Linked DNA regions of Prochlorococcus marinus CUG1415. The protein of the gene in region 1 binds, or shares a complex with, the protein of each later gene. Links are inferred from orthologs where the notes say so. Each region holds a gene or a part of one and is shown in the gene's direction. Other genes may lie near its edges.

Region 1 (8,161 bases):
GAATAGAAAAAAATTACCAAAAAAAATAAGCATACCTGATACACTTAAATTACCAAAAAATAACTTTGTAGTTCATGCCGAAAAGTCATTAGCTAACTTTGATATTGAGTTTATTGGAGAAAGTAATAACTTTTTATATCCAACTAATTTTGATGAGGCAGATGAATGGTTAGATGATTTTTTTAAACATAGATTTTTCTTATTTGGAGATTATGAAGATGCTATTTCTAAAGAAAATTCTTTTTTATGGCACAGTTTACTTTCTCCCCTTTTAAATAGCGGCTTATTAACACCAGATCAAGTAGTAAATAAAGCATTACTTTATGCCAAAAATAATAATGTTCCAATTAACTCTTTAGAGGGGTTTATTCGTCAAATTATTGGATGGAGAGAATTTATTTGTCTTGTCTATAAGAAGTATGGAACAAAGATGCGAAATAGTAATTTTTGGAATTTTGAAAATAAGCCAATTCCAGAATCTTTTTATAAAGGAAATACAGGAATTGAACCAGTAGACATTGTTATAAAAAATATTATCAAATTTGGTTATTGTCATCATATTGAGAGGCTAATGATTATTGGCAACTTTATGCTTCTATGTAGAATTCACCCCAACCAAGTTTATAAATGGTTTATGGAAATGTTTATTGATTCTTATGATTGGGTGATGGTTCCAAATGTTTATGGAATGAGCCAGTTTAGTGATGGAGGTATTTTCTCAACTAAACCATATATATCAAGCTCTAATTATGTAAAAAAAATGTCAAATTTTAAAAGTGGCCCGTGGTGTGAAATATGGGATGGCTTATTTTGGAAATTTATTAAAGATAATGAAAGCTTTTTTAGAAAGCAATATAGGCTGGCAATGTTAACAAGAAATCTTGACAAAATGTCAGAGGAAAAATTAAATAATCATTTTAGAACGGCCGATAAATTTTTAAGAGATATTCAATAATTTAAGATAAATAATCTTTAGCTGATTTTGAAAAATTAAGAGAATATTATATTATTACGAAATATTACAATTTGATGTTATTTTAATTAAAGTCTAAGTCCAGCAATGAATATTGGAACCCTCTTCTTGAAAAGTAATTTAACTGGTATCATCACTTTTTCTGAATTAGATTGGATAACTACCCATCAATCTAATTTCACAAGGTTAGAGGAATCTATAGCCATTAAATTAGGAAGAATGCTTGATGCAGGATGTATAAATATAGGTTGCCGTTTAAATTCCTGATTAAGTTTTTATTTTATTAATGAAGTATCAAGAAGAGAAAAAATTATTTTTTCGAGAAAGAATCCATTCTCTAAATATCTTTCTTTTTTTAGGATTTAATCTGACACTCATCTCTATCTTAGGTTTTATTTGGTTCAATTCTTCAATTGAAAAAGTAGTTTAAATTTTAAAATATTTTGTATATTAAAGTTATCTTTAAAAATAAATTATATTTTGAGTATTGGATATTTACAAAGAAAAGCAGCTTGGGAAATTTTATTAAAAGTTAGTTCAGGTGATTTTTCTGATCATGCCCTTGAAAAGGTTTTAAAAAATTATCAATTTAATCCTCTTGATATTGCTTTTATTACTGAATTATCTTTTGGATGTATAAGGTACAGAAAATTTCTAGATCTTTGGTTGGATCATACATCAAAAATTACTCATAAAAAGCAGCCTCCAAAATTAAGATGGCTTTTACATATAGGTTTATATCAATTATTAAAAATGGACAAAATTCCTTTTCCAGCAGCTATTTCTACCACTGTAGAAGTAGCTAAAAAAACAGATTTAAATGGTTTAGCAGGCACTGTGAATGCGATATTGAGAAATGCATCTAGAAAATTAAAAAATCAAATTTTTCCAAAATTATCTTCTGATAGAAAAGAAAGAATTTCATATATTGAGTCATTGCCATTATGGCTTGTAAATGATCTTTATAAATGGTTAGGCAATAGCGAGGGTGAAAATATAATTAAGTCATTTAATAAAAAACCTTCAATTGATTTGAGAATTAATTCACTAAAAACTGATTTAGATAAATTTTTGAAAGTACTTTATGAAAATAAAATTGATGCTGAAATTATTAAAGATTTAAATAATGGAATTACTTTAAAATCTAATCCAAGATCTATTAAAAACTTACCAGGGTATAGTGATGGGCTTTGGACAATTCAAGATAGATCTTCTCAGTGGGTAGCACCTCTATTAAATCCAAAAGAAGGTGAAAAGATTTTAGATGCTTGTGCAGCTCCAGGAAGTAAATCTACTCACTTGGCAGAATTAGCAAATGATAATGCTGAAATACTAGCTGTAGATAGATCAGAAAAAAGATTGAAAATACTTCAATCAAATTTAGAAAGGTTAAATTTAAAATCTGTAAAGACCCTCAAGGCTGATGCAACAAGTTTGATTGAATTACATCCAAAATTCATATCTTATTTTGATAAGATTTTGTTAGATGCTCCCTGTTCTGGGATTGGAACTCTTTCCAGGAATCCAGATTCTAGATGGTCTTTAAGTAAAGAAAAAATAATATCCTTAACTTTATTGCAGGAAAAACTATTAGAGAGTATTGTTCCTCTTTTGAAAAAAGATGGAACTTTAGTTTATTCAACTTGTACTATTTGTCCTGATGAAAATAATCTATTAATTGAACGATTTATTGAAAAAAACAAAGGTTTAAAATTGGTTAGCCAGAAACAAATTTTACCTAGTTTAGAATATCCTGGTGATGGATTTTATGCTGCAACAATTTCTTATAAATCTTAAAAATATCATTTAATTTTTAACTGGGATTTTATAAATTTCAGCTATAAATTTCCTCCATAAATAAGCTGCATTCCCACTAGATAATTCGGATTCCTTGTTATCGTCATAACCTATCCAAATTCCTGTTGTAAGGTTATAAAGTGAACCAATAAACCAAAGATCTTTATTCCCATCAGATGTTCCTGTTTTCCCATAAATTTTCTTTCCTTTTATAGAGGCTGCTTTCGAGGTGCCTTCTTTTACAGATTTTTCAAGAAGCTTATTTATTTTTTTGTTTACTTTTAAATCTAATATTTTCTTTGAAGAAAATTTTTTCTTCCAAATGGATTGATTATTAAATGATTCTATTTTTTCTAAGATGCTAGGGCTTTGAATCTTCCCACTATTATTTATTGCAGAATATGCATTTGTAATGTTTAAAAGAGTATCTCCGTAAGAACCAATAGCTAATGATGGGAATTCCTTAAACTCTTGTTCATAACCTAAACCAAATGAATTCGCTAGATTAATAATATTTCTTAAGCCGACTTTTTTTGTTATTGATATTGGAACAATATTGGATGAAATTTTAAATGATTCAATCAAAGATATAGAACCTCTATACTCTTCTGCAAAATTTTTTGGGCAATAACTTTCCCAGCATCTTGGTAAGTCCTCAAATTTATCGCTTAATTTTATCCCCTCTATTAATGCAGCAGCATAAGGAATTATTTTAAAAGTAGAACCTAAAGGTCTTACAGATGAAATCACTCTATTATATTCATTAATTGATGGATTTCTGCTGGTTACCATTGTCCTGATTAGTCCTGTGTTTGATTCGATTGATAACAGAGCAAACTCAAGTTCTTTAGGCCCAGCATATCTTGAAATTTCTTGGGCCTTTTCTTGCCAATCTTTATTGATAGAAGATTTAATCCTTAAAAACTTATAATCACTTTTATTTTTAATTCTTTTATTTGTTGCCTCAAGAATAAAATTTATTAGTAATTTATCATCTAAAAAATTATCAGCTTTTTGATAATTTAAGTTTATTTTCTCTTTAATAGCCTTATTCTTATTTGCAAGAGAAATATATCCATCAACATACATTGATTCAAGAACTTTATTTCTATTTTTAATAGCTAGTTCTATATTTTGATAAGGTGAATAAATTGATGGAGCTGGAGCCAATCCTGCAATTAAAGCGATCTCTGATAATGTCAATTCTTCTATTAGTTTTCCAAAATAAACTTGAGAAGCCTCGTTAACCCCATAAGCTCCTGATCCTAAATAAATATTATTTAAATATAATTTCAAAATTTGATTTTTGTCATATCTAAATTCAAGTATGAGTGATATAAGTATTTCTTTGATTTTTCTTTGGAAACTTAAATCATTATTTAGAAAAAGTAATCTAGCAACTTGTTGCGTAATCGTACTTCCTCCTTCCTTAACATAACCACTTCTAATATTTTGAAAAAGGGCACGTGAAATACTTTTTAAATCTATTCCATTATGTTTATAAAATCTTTTATCCTCCGAAGATATAAAAGAATTTTTAAGAAAATATGGAATTTTATTTTTACTATTGTCTATTTCAAATTTGCGGCTTAATTTGCTCAGTATCTTATTATCAGAAGATGATATTACATAAGAATATTTGGTTGCGCGAGAACTTTTATTTTTAGATATGTCAAATTTTAATGTAGTAAATATTAGATTATAAAAATAAAAAAATATTCCAGAAAATATTAATATAGGAATTATTAAAACAAAAGATTTGGATTTAATCTTTTGCACCTTAAGCAACTAAAAAACTATGTCCTATTGCTAAAGCTGTAACTAACATTCCAGTTATAAGAAAGGGTTGGGCACTTGCTTGATATTTGACATCAAACTTTAGAGGATCTCTTAGTAACCACATATCTTGAAATGTAATTTGTGGAATTACCAATAAAACCAAAATCACAGAGGCTAAATGTTGACCAATAATGACTAATACTACAACCATTGCTAATTGAAAAATGTCAATGAGCCCTGCACTGATTCTGCTTGCATTTTTAATTCCAAATACTACGGGTAAAGAATTCAATCCTAACTTTGAGTCTCCTTCAACGCTTTTGAAATCATTAATAACAGCAATACCAAGCCCAGAGAGGCTATAAGCAAGAGTTAGTAATGCCGTCACAATAGTTAATTTCCCAAACAAGGCTTGTCCTGCCCACCAAGGTAAAGCTATATATGATGCGCCTAATGCATAATTTCCAAGCCAACCATTTTGTTTTAATTTAAGAGGTGGAGCAGAATATATATAACTAACAAAAGATCCTCCTAATGCTAAAAGTAAGACGGAGGGAAAGTTATGTTTAGCATATAAATCTAATAGAAAAGCAACTATTAGGCCTGCAATAAGTAATACCCAGATTTGGATTTTTACATCTTTAATTGAAATTTTCCCAGAAGGAATAGGTCTATTTGGTTCGTTGATTGCATCAATTTCTTTATCAAAAAAATCATTTATGGTTTGTGTATAACCTGCTAGAAGAGGCCCACTCATTAACATGCATGCAAGTGAAGCTAAAACATTACTAAATGTCCATTTAAAATTTCCACTTGCAGCTGCTCCACAAATAACACCCCATATTAAAGGGATCCACGTAATTGGCTTCATTAACTGTATACGAAGTTTCCATATACTTGAAGTTTCAGAGGCACCCTTAATGCCTAATAGTTGTTTGGGATCATTCACTTTACTCTTTAACCTTTCTCAATTTCTTCTGGGAAAAACCAGTTTTGTGAACCATTTTGAAATTTTGCGGTGATTCCAATACTCCTGCCGTCTGTCATCTTATAGCCTGTTATTACAGCTTTAGGATTAGAGGATATTTGATCAATTAATTTAGCAGGTAGTCTATCTTTTACTTTGTTAATGTTAATTTTGATTTTACTACCGATTTTGGGTAATAATTTTGTTTCAGCCATAAGAGGTAAAATGGAAGCTATTATGCAAGATTAACAGCATTTGGACAATTTTTACTAAAATGGTAGCTCTTCGTTTAATTCCTTGTTTAGATGTCGCCAATGGCAGAGTCGTTAAAGGTGTAAATTTTGTTAACTTGAGAGATTCAGGTGATCCTGTTGAATTGGCTTGTAGGTATTCTGATGAAGGCGCAGATGAATTAGTATTTTTAGATATTAGAGCAAGTGTGGAAAATAGGAAGACATTAGTTGGCCTTGTCTCTAGGACAGCAAAAACAGTAAAAATCCCTTTTACTGTAGGTGGAGGTATAGATTCTGTTTCTTCTATTAATGATCTTTTAAGAGCAGGAGCGGATAAAGTGAGTTTGAATTCCGCAGCGGTAAGAAATCCTGATTTAATTTCTAAAAGTTCTAGAGAATTTGGTACTCAATGCATCGTTATAGCAATTGATGCAAGAAGAAAAGTTAATAAGGTTGATGAATGGGAGGTATATGTAAAAGGAGGGCGAGAAAATACTGGAATAGATGTATTAAGTTGGGCAAAGAAAGTTGAGGAATTAGGCGCGGGGGAAATATTGCTAACTTCAATGGATGGTGATGGGACTCAGAATGGATATGATTTAGATCTAACTGAATCTGTTGCCAATATTGTTAACATCCCAGTAATTGCTTCTGGAGGAGCAGGCTCTCTAGAAGATATCTATAATGTTTTCAAAGAAGGCAGGGCATCAGCAGCACTTTTAGCATCATTACTTCATGATAAGAAACTTACTTTACAAGAAATAAAAGAATTCCTCCTAGAAAAAAAACTTCCAATTAGACCATATGAATAAAAATTTATATTAATCCCCAAAAAAAAGTACTTTAAAATTTAAAAATGAAATTCACAAAAACTATCGAAGTTAAAAATATATTTAATAAAATTTCTTATAAATATGACTTTTTGAATAATTTATTAAGTTTTGGACTGCACAAATTATGGAAAAGGAAATTAGTTAATTTATTGGAACCTTTAAATGGTGAAGATTGGGCTGATTTATGCTGTGGGACAGGAGATTTAGCATTCTTAATTTCTGAGAGAGTAAGTCCAAGGGGCTCAATTACGGGTATTGATAGTGCCAAGGATATCCTCAATATTGCAAAGAAAAAATCAGAACTAAAAAAAAATAAATTTATTAAGTGGGAAATTAAAGATGTTTTAGAAATTAATGATTATTCAAAAAATTTTGATGGAATTTGCATGTCCTATGGATTAAGAAACTTGAATAATGTTGAAGAAGGCATAAAAAAAGTTTTTTACCTTTTGAAAGATAAAGGAAGGGCAGGATTTCTGGATTTTAATCACTCAACAAAAAATTCTTTATCTAATATTTTTCAGAAAGTATATTTGAGATTTATTGTAGTGACCATTTCGCGCCTTTTTAATTTAAGTCCAGAGTACGCATATATTGAAAAAAGTATTAGAAATTTTCCAAAGAAAAATGAGCTTATAAAAATTGCTCAGAAAGTTGGATTTAAAAAAGCTGAATATAAAACTATTTTTTGGGGGCAAATGGGAATACTGATTTTAGCTAAATAAAGAATTTAGTTATTTATTTTTCTCCAACAAAAAGAACACTTTCCCCATCTTTTGATTTCGCCCTCAGGAGTTGGGGAATTACAGATATTACAAATACAAATATTATTTTGATGGATTCTGCTTGGATGCTTAGCCCAGACTACCTTTGCATTCGTAGCTTTAATATTTTTATTTTTAAGTTCATAATTTTGTATTATTTTTATTTCATTCAAAGTTATTCCAATTTTCTCTATTCTCTCTTTTAATTTATGCTTGTTGTAGATTAAAGCTTGGCGCCACTGTGGATGATTTACTGCAATAGTAAGTATTTTTTTTTCAATATTTAATGGTTTGCATTCTTGAAATAGTTCCAAACCGATTAAGTCCTTCCAGTTTTCGTTGATTTTAGAAAGTTTATCTAAGTCACCCCATGATTTTTTGAAATTATCAAGACAATTTTTTAATGGATGTGGATTCCTGCTATTCACTATTGGCAAATACTTTTTGTCCAATTTGTAAAATTTACTTATTCAGATTAAAGTTAATCTAATCTTCAAAAAGATGCTCGTTGTTTTAATAAAGAATTTGTGAAAGTTATTGGATCTGCAGCAAAGACAGTTTTTTATTTAAAAAAAATTCATGGTCAATATCCAAGTTGGAAACTTCAGTACAAAATAAAATGCAAAAGTACTGAAAATGAGCTAACAAACTGGCTTAGATATTCTGAAATAAAGAGAAACCAGCCAGTAGCGATAATAGCAAGAGAACAGTTCTCAGGGGTTGGCCAAAACTCAAGAACTTGGGTTTCCCCAAAAGGAGGGATTTGGTTAAGTGCAGCTTACCCAATATTTTCAAAAGAATTTACAAGCCAAATA
Region 2 (5,642 bases), 590 kb from region 1 along the record:
GTAGCTGGTAATTGTGTAACATACGAAGTTGCCAAACTTCTTATGGAGGCTGGAGTCGCAGGATTAATGGTTGGAATTGGTCCTGGGGCAGCATGTACTTCAAGAGGTGTATTGGGGATTGGAATTCCTCAAGCTACTGCAATAGCTGATTGTAGTTCAGCTAGAGATGATTATTATAAAGAAAATGGCCGTTATATCCCTATTATTGGTGATGGAGGAATTGTTACAGGCGGAGATATTTGTAAATGCTTAGCATGTGGAGCAGATGCTGTAATGATTGGTTCGCCAATTGCTAAATCCTCAAATGCTCCAGGTAAAGGATTTCACTGGGGTATGGCTACTCCAAGTCCAATCTTGCCTAGAGGGACAAGAATTGAAGTTGGCTCTACAGGATCTTTAGAAAGGATAATTAGAGGCCCTGCCTTGCTTGATGACGGTACACATAATTTATTAGGGGCAATTAGAACATCAATGAGCACTCTTGGAGCTAAAAACATCAAAGAAATGCAAGAGGTTGAAATAGTTATTGCACCATCTCTTCTAACAGAGGGTAAGGTTTATCAAAAAGCTCAACAGCTTGGAATGGGTAAATAATTTGTCATGAAGCAAATTAGAACTCCTTAGTTATTTTTCATTTAAATTGAACAAATTTCGCATTAGGAGTTATTATTAAAAAATGGGGGAAACCCCATACTCCTCACACACTAAATAGCCCGATTAATCGGGCTTTTTTTGATATTTTGTTACTTATATTATTTTATCTGTAATGAAATCATCACTTAAAAGAATAGCCTGCTAAATTTTCAAAAAGGAATATTTAAATTATGTCATCAGCTCCAGCCGTAACTGATTCTTCATTTGACAAGGATGTACTGCAAAGTGATCTACCAGTATTGGTTGATTTTTGGGCGCCATGGTGCGGTCCATGTAGGATGGTTGCACCAGTGGTAGAAGAAATCTCTAAAGACTTTGAAGGGAAAATTAAAGTTTTTAAATTAAACACAGATGAGAATCCAAATGTTGCGAGTCAATATGGAATTAGAAGTATTCCAACATTAATGATCTTTAAAGGAGGTCAAAAGGTAGATACTGTGGTTGGAGCTGTACCAAAAGCAACTCTTTCGAGCACTTTAACTAAGCATCTATAAAAAAGAGTTTTGCATAAAATTGGACTTGTAGACTATGGAATGGGCAACATTCATTCCGTAACAAAATCTCTAGAAAGTCTTGGAGAAGAAATACTCTTAATTAAAAACTTTAGTGAATCAAAGGATTGTAAGGCGATAATACTTCCTGGTGTTGGAGCATTTGATCCTGCAATGGATAATCTTGTAAATATGGATTTGATATCTGATTTGAAAAATTGGATTAATAGTGGGAAGTCTTTTTTAGGTATTTGTTTAGGTCTTCAACTCCTTTTTGAATCTAGTGATGAAGGAAAAGTTCAAGGACTAGGCATTGTAAAGGGCAAAATACAAAAAATACCTAATATAGTTAACCAAAGAATTCCTCATATGGGTTGGTGCCAGCTTTTACCTAAAAAAACAAATACTTTATTAGATCTAGAAGAATTAAATGATTGGGTATATTTTGTACATTCCTATCATGCGATCCCAGAGGACCTCAATATTATTGCAGCTCAGGTTAATTATGGTTCTGAAAAATTAACAGCGATAATTGAAAGTGATAATTTATTAGCTTGTCAATTTCATCCAGAAAAATCTGGTAAAACGGGGGAAAAACTTTTGAGAAGATGGTTGAATAATATTCAATAACTAATATTACGGATGAAGGCAAACTTAAGATTAATAGGAGGTAAAAGACTACATAGTCCAAATAATAGTTATACAAGACCTACAACGTTGAGAGTTAGAGAGGCTATTTTTAATATATTGAACAATAGAGTTGAGAATAGTAATTGGTTAGATTTATTTAGTGGAACAGGAGCAATATCTTGTGAAGCATATAATCATGGTGCAAGAAAAATTATTGCAATTGAAAAAAACAAAAACAATTCAAAAATTTGTTTAAAAAATCTATTATCGTTGCAAGATATAGATAATAGAAAAAACGATATTGATGTTATTTGTAAAGACGTTTTGACCTGGACAAAACCAAATTACGAAAGAAACATATCATCTAAAATTATGAATAAATTAAAATTTGATTTTGTTTACCTAGACCCTCCATATGATGTGAATTTTCATGAATTAGTTTTATATCAAATATTTAATTGTAATTTTTTAAAAAAAGATTCAATAGTTATTTGTGAACATTCTCAAAAACTAAATATTAAAAAAAAGAGTTTATGGGAAACTATAGATGTTAGAGACTATGGACAGTCAAGATTAACATTTTTAATCAAGGTCCAAAATCCCTGAACCTCTTCTGTATTGATTCCATGCACTTACGAATAATCCAAGAAGAGTTATGGGCACTAACCCTAAAACAATTCCACATAGAAGAGGCTCGATCATTTTTTTGCCTTTTTTGAATTTCTTATACACAATTGTTACATAGAGATTATTTTTTGTGTCAACATCTTCATCATCTGCAGCAGAAAGAGACTTTAAAAAAGAATTCTTGAAAAAGTTTTTTATTGTTTTTATAGTTTTATTAATATGTTTTTCAATAGTTTTCTTAAATCATCGTGAAAATAATAAATATATTATTGAAACTCTTGAGCTTAATGGATCTGCTAAGGAAGGAGACTCTCTTTTTAAGATAAATTGCGTTGGATGTCATGGAATTACAGCAAGAGGATTAGTGGGTCCAGACTTACACTCAATTACTCAACGTTTAAATGATAAAGAGATAATAAAACAAGTTACTGGTGGCCTTACTCCTCCTATGCCAAGTTTTGAAATTGATCCTGTAAACATGTCCAATTTATTAAAATATCTACATAGCCTAGAGTGATTTTGGAGAAAAATTTTTCTAATTTAAAAGTTATATTAGTTGAACCAAAAGGACCTTTAAATGTCGGGAGTGTTGCAAGATTATGCTCCAACTTTGAAGTTGAAGAATTAAGAATTGTTTCGCCAAAATGCGATATATTTTCTTTAGAAGCAAAAAAAATGGCCCTAAAGGGTCAAAAATATATTGATCATTGCAAGATTTTTGATAATTTAGAACAAGCTATTTTTGATTGTGATTTAGTTCTCGCATCTTGTGGAAGAATTGATGAAAGTAAAGATTCCTATTTTGAATCTTCTGAAGATATTTTTAATTGGACTGTGTCTTTTAAAAAGATAAGTAATTTAGCAATTATATTTGGAAGAGAAGATAGAGGTTTAACGAATAGTGAAATACTTCTGGCAAATAAAACTTTTAAGATCCCAACTTCACAGAATAATCCCTCTTTAAATCTTTCTCACGCAGTTGCAATAGTTTTGTATGAATTAAATAAGTCTTCTAATAGAAATTTTAATAAGGATTTAGAATTGTTTAATCTTGCATCCTCAAAACAAATACGTGATTCATTTGTGGAGATAGAGGAAATGCTTCTGCGAGTTGGATATCTTCTGAAACATACCTCAAGGGCAAAAATAAGTAAATTTAAGAATTACATTTTAAGGGCAAATACATCAATGCACGAAATAAATGTTTTGAGAGGAATTGTCCATCAAATAAACTGGTTTTTGAATAATTCAAACAAAAATTAGGTACTTAAAAATTAAATTAGTTTTTATTTCTCTGTAGTTTAAATTTGATAGGGATATTTACTAAAAACATTTTCTGAAGTAGCATCTATTGATTATTTGAATATTAAGAAAACTAAAACTGTGACTACAACAAAGAAAAGAAGAGTTTTTCCCTTTACAGCTGTAATTGGTCAGGAAGAAATGAAATTAGCTCTCTTGTTAAATGTTATTGATCCAAGAATTGGAGGAGTGATGATAATGGGTGATAGAGGGACAGGGAAGTCTACTACAATTAGGGCCTTGGCTGATTTGTTGCCTGCAATAGACGTTGTTAAAGATGATCCATATAATAGTTCTCTAATTGACCCTGATTTGCAGAGTAAAGAAGTTTTGGAAAAACTTGTTCAAGGAGAAAATCTAGAAAGTATTCAAAAACAAGTACCTATGGTGGATTTACCTTTAGGGGCTACTGAAGACAGGCTTTGTGGAACTATAGATATAGAGAAGGCTTTGAGCGAAGGTGTTAAGGCATTTGAACCTGGATTATTGGCAAAAGCTAATAGGGGTTTACTATATGTTGATGAAGTCAATTTGCTAGATGATCATTTAGTAGATGTACTGTTAGATTCGGCTGCTTCCGGATGGAATACAGTTGAAAGGGAGGGAGTATCAGTTCGACACCCTGCTAGATTTGTCCTTATTGGTTCAGGGAATCCAGAAGAAGGTGAATTAAGACCTCAACTATTAGATAGGTTTGGAATGAGTGTTGAGGTTAAGACAGTTAGAGATGCTGAATTAAGAGTTCAGGTTGTAGATCAAAGAACTTCTTTTGACGATAATCCTGATGAGTTTTCATTGAGCGTTGAGAAACAACAGGATGAACTTCAACAAAAGGTTATTAAAGCACAAGAAATATTAAATTCTGTTCAAATGGACGATGACCTAAGATTGAATATTTCTGCAATCTGCGGAGAACTAGATGTTGATGGTTTACGTGGAGATATTGTTACAAATAGGTCGGCAAGGGCAATTGCAGCTTTTGAGGGCAGAACTGAAGTGCAAGAAGATGACATAGCAAGGGTTATTTCTTGTTCTTTAAGACACAGACTAAGAAAAGATCCCTTAGAACAAGTTGATTCAGGTGAAAGAGTTATTCAAGCTTTTTGTAAAGTATTTGATTTAGATGAAAAAGAAAATCTTTCAAAATTTCAATTGTCTGCAGAAGCTTAATTACAGTGAGAATAATTGGGATTGACCCTGGATTAGCTAGAGTTGGTTATGGAATTATTGAAATAGAAAATGAAAAAAAGATATTATTAGATTGTGGTGTCATTGAGACAGGTAAAGATAAAAAAGAAGAAGATAGACTTTATGAGATATTCAAAGATCTTAATGAATTAATAAATCATTGGAATCCAACATCAGCGGCGGTGGAAAAATTTTTCTTTTACAGATCAAGCACTACCATTAGTGTGGTGCAGGCTAGAGGCGTAATTATGATGGTATTGGCCTCAAAAAAAATTCATGTTAGTGAATATTCTCCTGCTCAGATAAAATTAACCATTGCTGGGTCTGGAAAAGCATCTAAGAAAGAAGTTCTTGATGCTGTTATGTATATCTTAGAACTTAAAAAACCTCCAAAACCTGATGATTCGGCAGATGCCTTGGCAATAGCTCTCACAAAACTAAATGAAGATGGCATCAACTGAAGATTCAATATGACTATTTCTAAAAAAAAGAAATTGGAGAGGCATACCTTTAGAAAACTTAGAGATGAGATTTCTCTAAATCAAAGAGAAAATGTAGAAAAGAATGTAAAATTATATGTTGATTCATTTATTAAGGAATATAAAAATATTGGTTACATAGCAATATATTGGCCTCTAAGAAATGAAGTAGATATTAGAAGTCTTAAGGAAAAATTTTCTTTAGCTTTGCCCAGATGTAAAGATAAAAATGAATTATTATTTTATCCATGGGATGAAGAACCTCTCACAA

Evidence for each region. The genes of interacting proteins can lie anywhere in the genome.
Region 2: the proteins of hisF (region 1) and hisH are in contact, whole or in part, in a crystal structure (PDB 6RU0), measured with the Thermotoga maritima proteins. The link is inferred for Prochlorococcus marinus CUG1415 from one-to-one orthologs. Residues at the interface, in WP_004080486.1 of Thermotoga maritima: Met1, Leu2, Ala3, Arg5, Ser40, Glu41, Asp45, Glu46, Ala70, Glu71, Ile73, Asp74, Ile75, Pro76, Phe77, Asp98, Lys99, Ser122, Gln123, Glu161, Thr195, Leu196, Asn247, Arg249, Glu251; in WP_004080484.1 of Thermotoga maritima: Asn15, Arg18, Arg22, Arg117, Leu118, Pro119, His120, Met121, Gly122, Trp123, Asn124, Asn134, Gly135, Tyr136, Tyr138, Val140, Tyr158, Glu180, Lys181, Ser182, Ser183, Lys184, Ile185.

The regions. Positions count from the first base shown.
Region 1 is NZ_JAAORL010000001.1:407,431-415,591, forward strand. The notes cover bases 4,683-7,675. They hold hisF (imidazole glycerol phosphate synthase subunit HisF), read left to right. Parts: upstream 4,683-5,790; coding sequence 5,791-6,561; downstream 6,562-7,675. Other genes in these bases: chlG (chlorophyll synthase ChlG), read right to left, coding at 4,683-5,498; petP (cytochrome b6f subunit PetP), read right to left, coding at 5,507-5,731; ubiE (bifunctional demethylmenaquinone methyltransferase/2-methoxy-6-polyprenyl-1,4-benzoquinol methylase UbiE), read left to right, coding at 6,606-7,307; HA143_RS02380 (DUF721 domain-containing protein), read right to left, coding at 7,313-7,675. In the rest of the region: HA143_RS02340 (cryptochrome/photolyase family protein), read left to right, coding at 1-955; HA143_RS02345 (hypothetical protein), read left to right, coding at 1,061-1,240; HA143_RS02350 (16S rRNA (cytosine(967)-C(5))-methyltransferase), read left to right, coding at 1,454-2,770; HA143_RS02355 (transglycosylase domain-containing protein), read right to left, coding at 2,780-4,549; more of chlG, read right to left, coding at 4,551-4,682; more of HA143_RS02380, read right to left, coding at 7,676-7,774; HA143_RS02385 (biotin--[acetyl-CoA-carboxylase] ligase), read left to right, coding at 7,874-8,161.
Region 2 is NZ_JAAORL010000001.1:996,909-1,002,550, reverse strand. What follows is about bases 232-2,966. They hold hisH (imidazole glycerol phosphate synthase subunit HisH), read left to right. Parts: upstream 232-1,157; coding sequence 1,158-1,775; downstream 1,776-2,966. Other genes in these bases: HA143_RS05775 (RNA methyltransferase), read left to right, coding at 2,916-2,966; HA143_RS05780 (cytochrome c), read left to right, coding at 2,533-2,919; petG (cytochrome b6-f complex subunit V), read right to left, coding at 2,358-2,477; rsmD (16S rRNA (guanine(966)-N(2))-methyltransferase RsmD), read left to right, coding at 1,788-2,381; trxA (thioredoxin), read left to right, coding at 825-1,148. Also shown: more of HA143_RS05805, read left to right, coding at 1-231; more of HA143_RS05775, read left to right, coding at 2,967-3,665; bchI (magnesium chelatase ATPase subunit I), read left to right, coding at 3,786-4,874; crossover junction endodeoxyribonuclease RuvC, read left to right, coding at 4,880-5,353; HA143_RS05760 (5-formyltetrahydrofolate cyclo-ligase), read left to right, coding at 5,363-5,642. UniProt on the Escherichia coli protein: IGPS catalyzes the conversion of PRFAR and glutamine to IGP, AICAR and glutamate. The HisH subunit catalyzes the hydrolysis of glutamine to glutamate and ammonia as part of the synthesis of IGP and AICAR.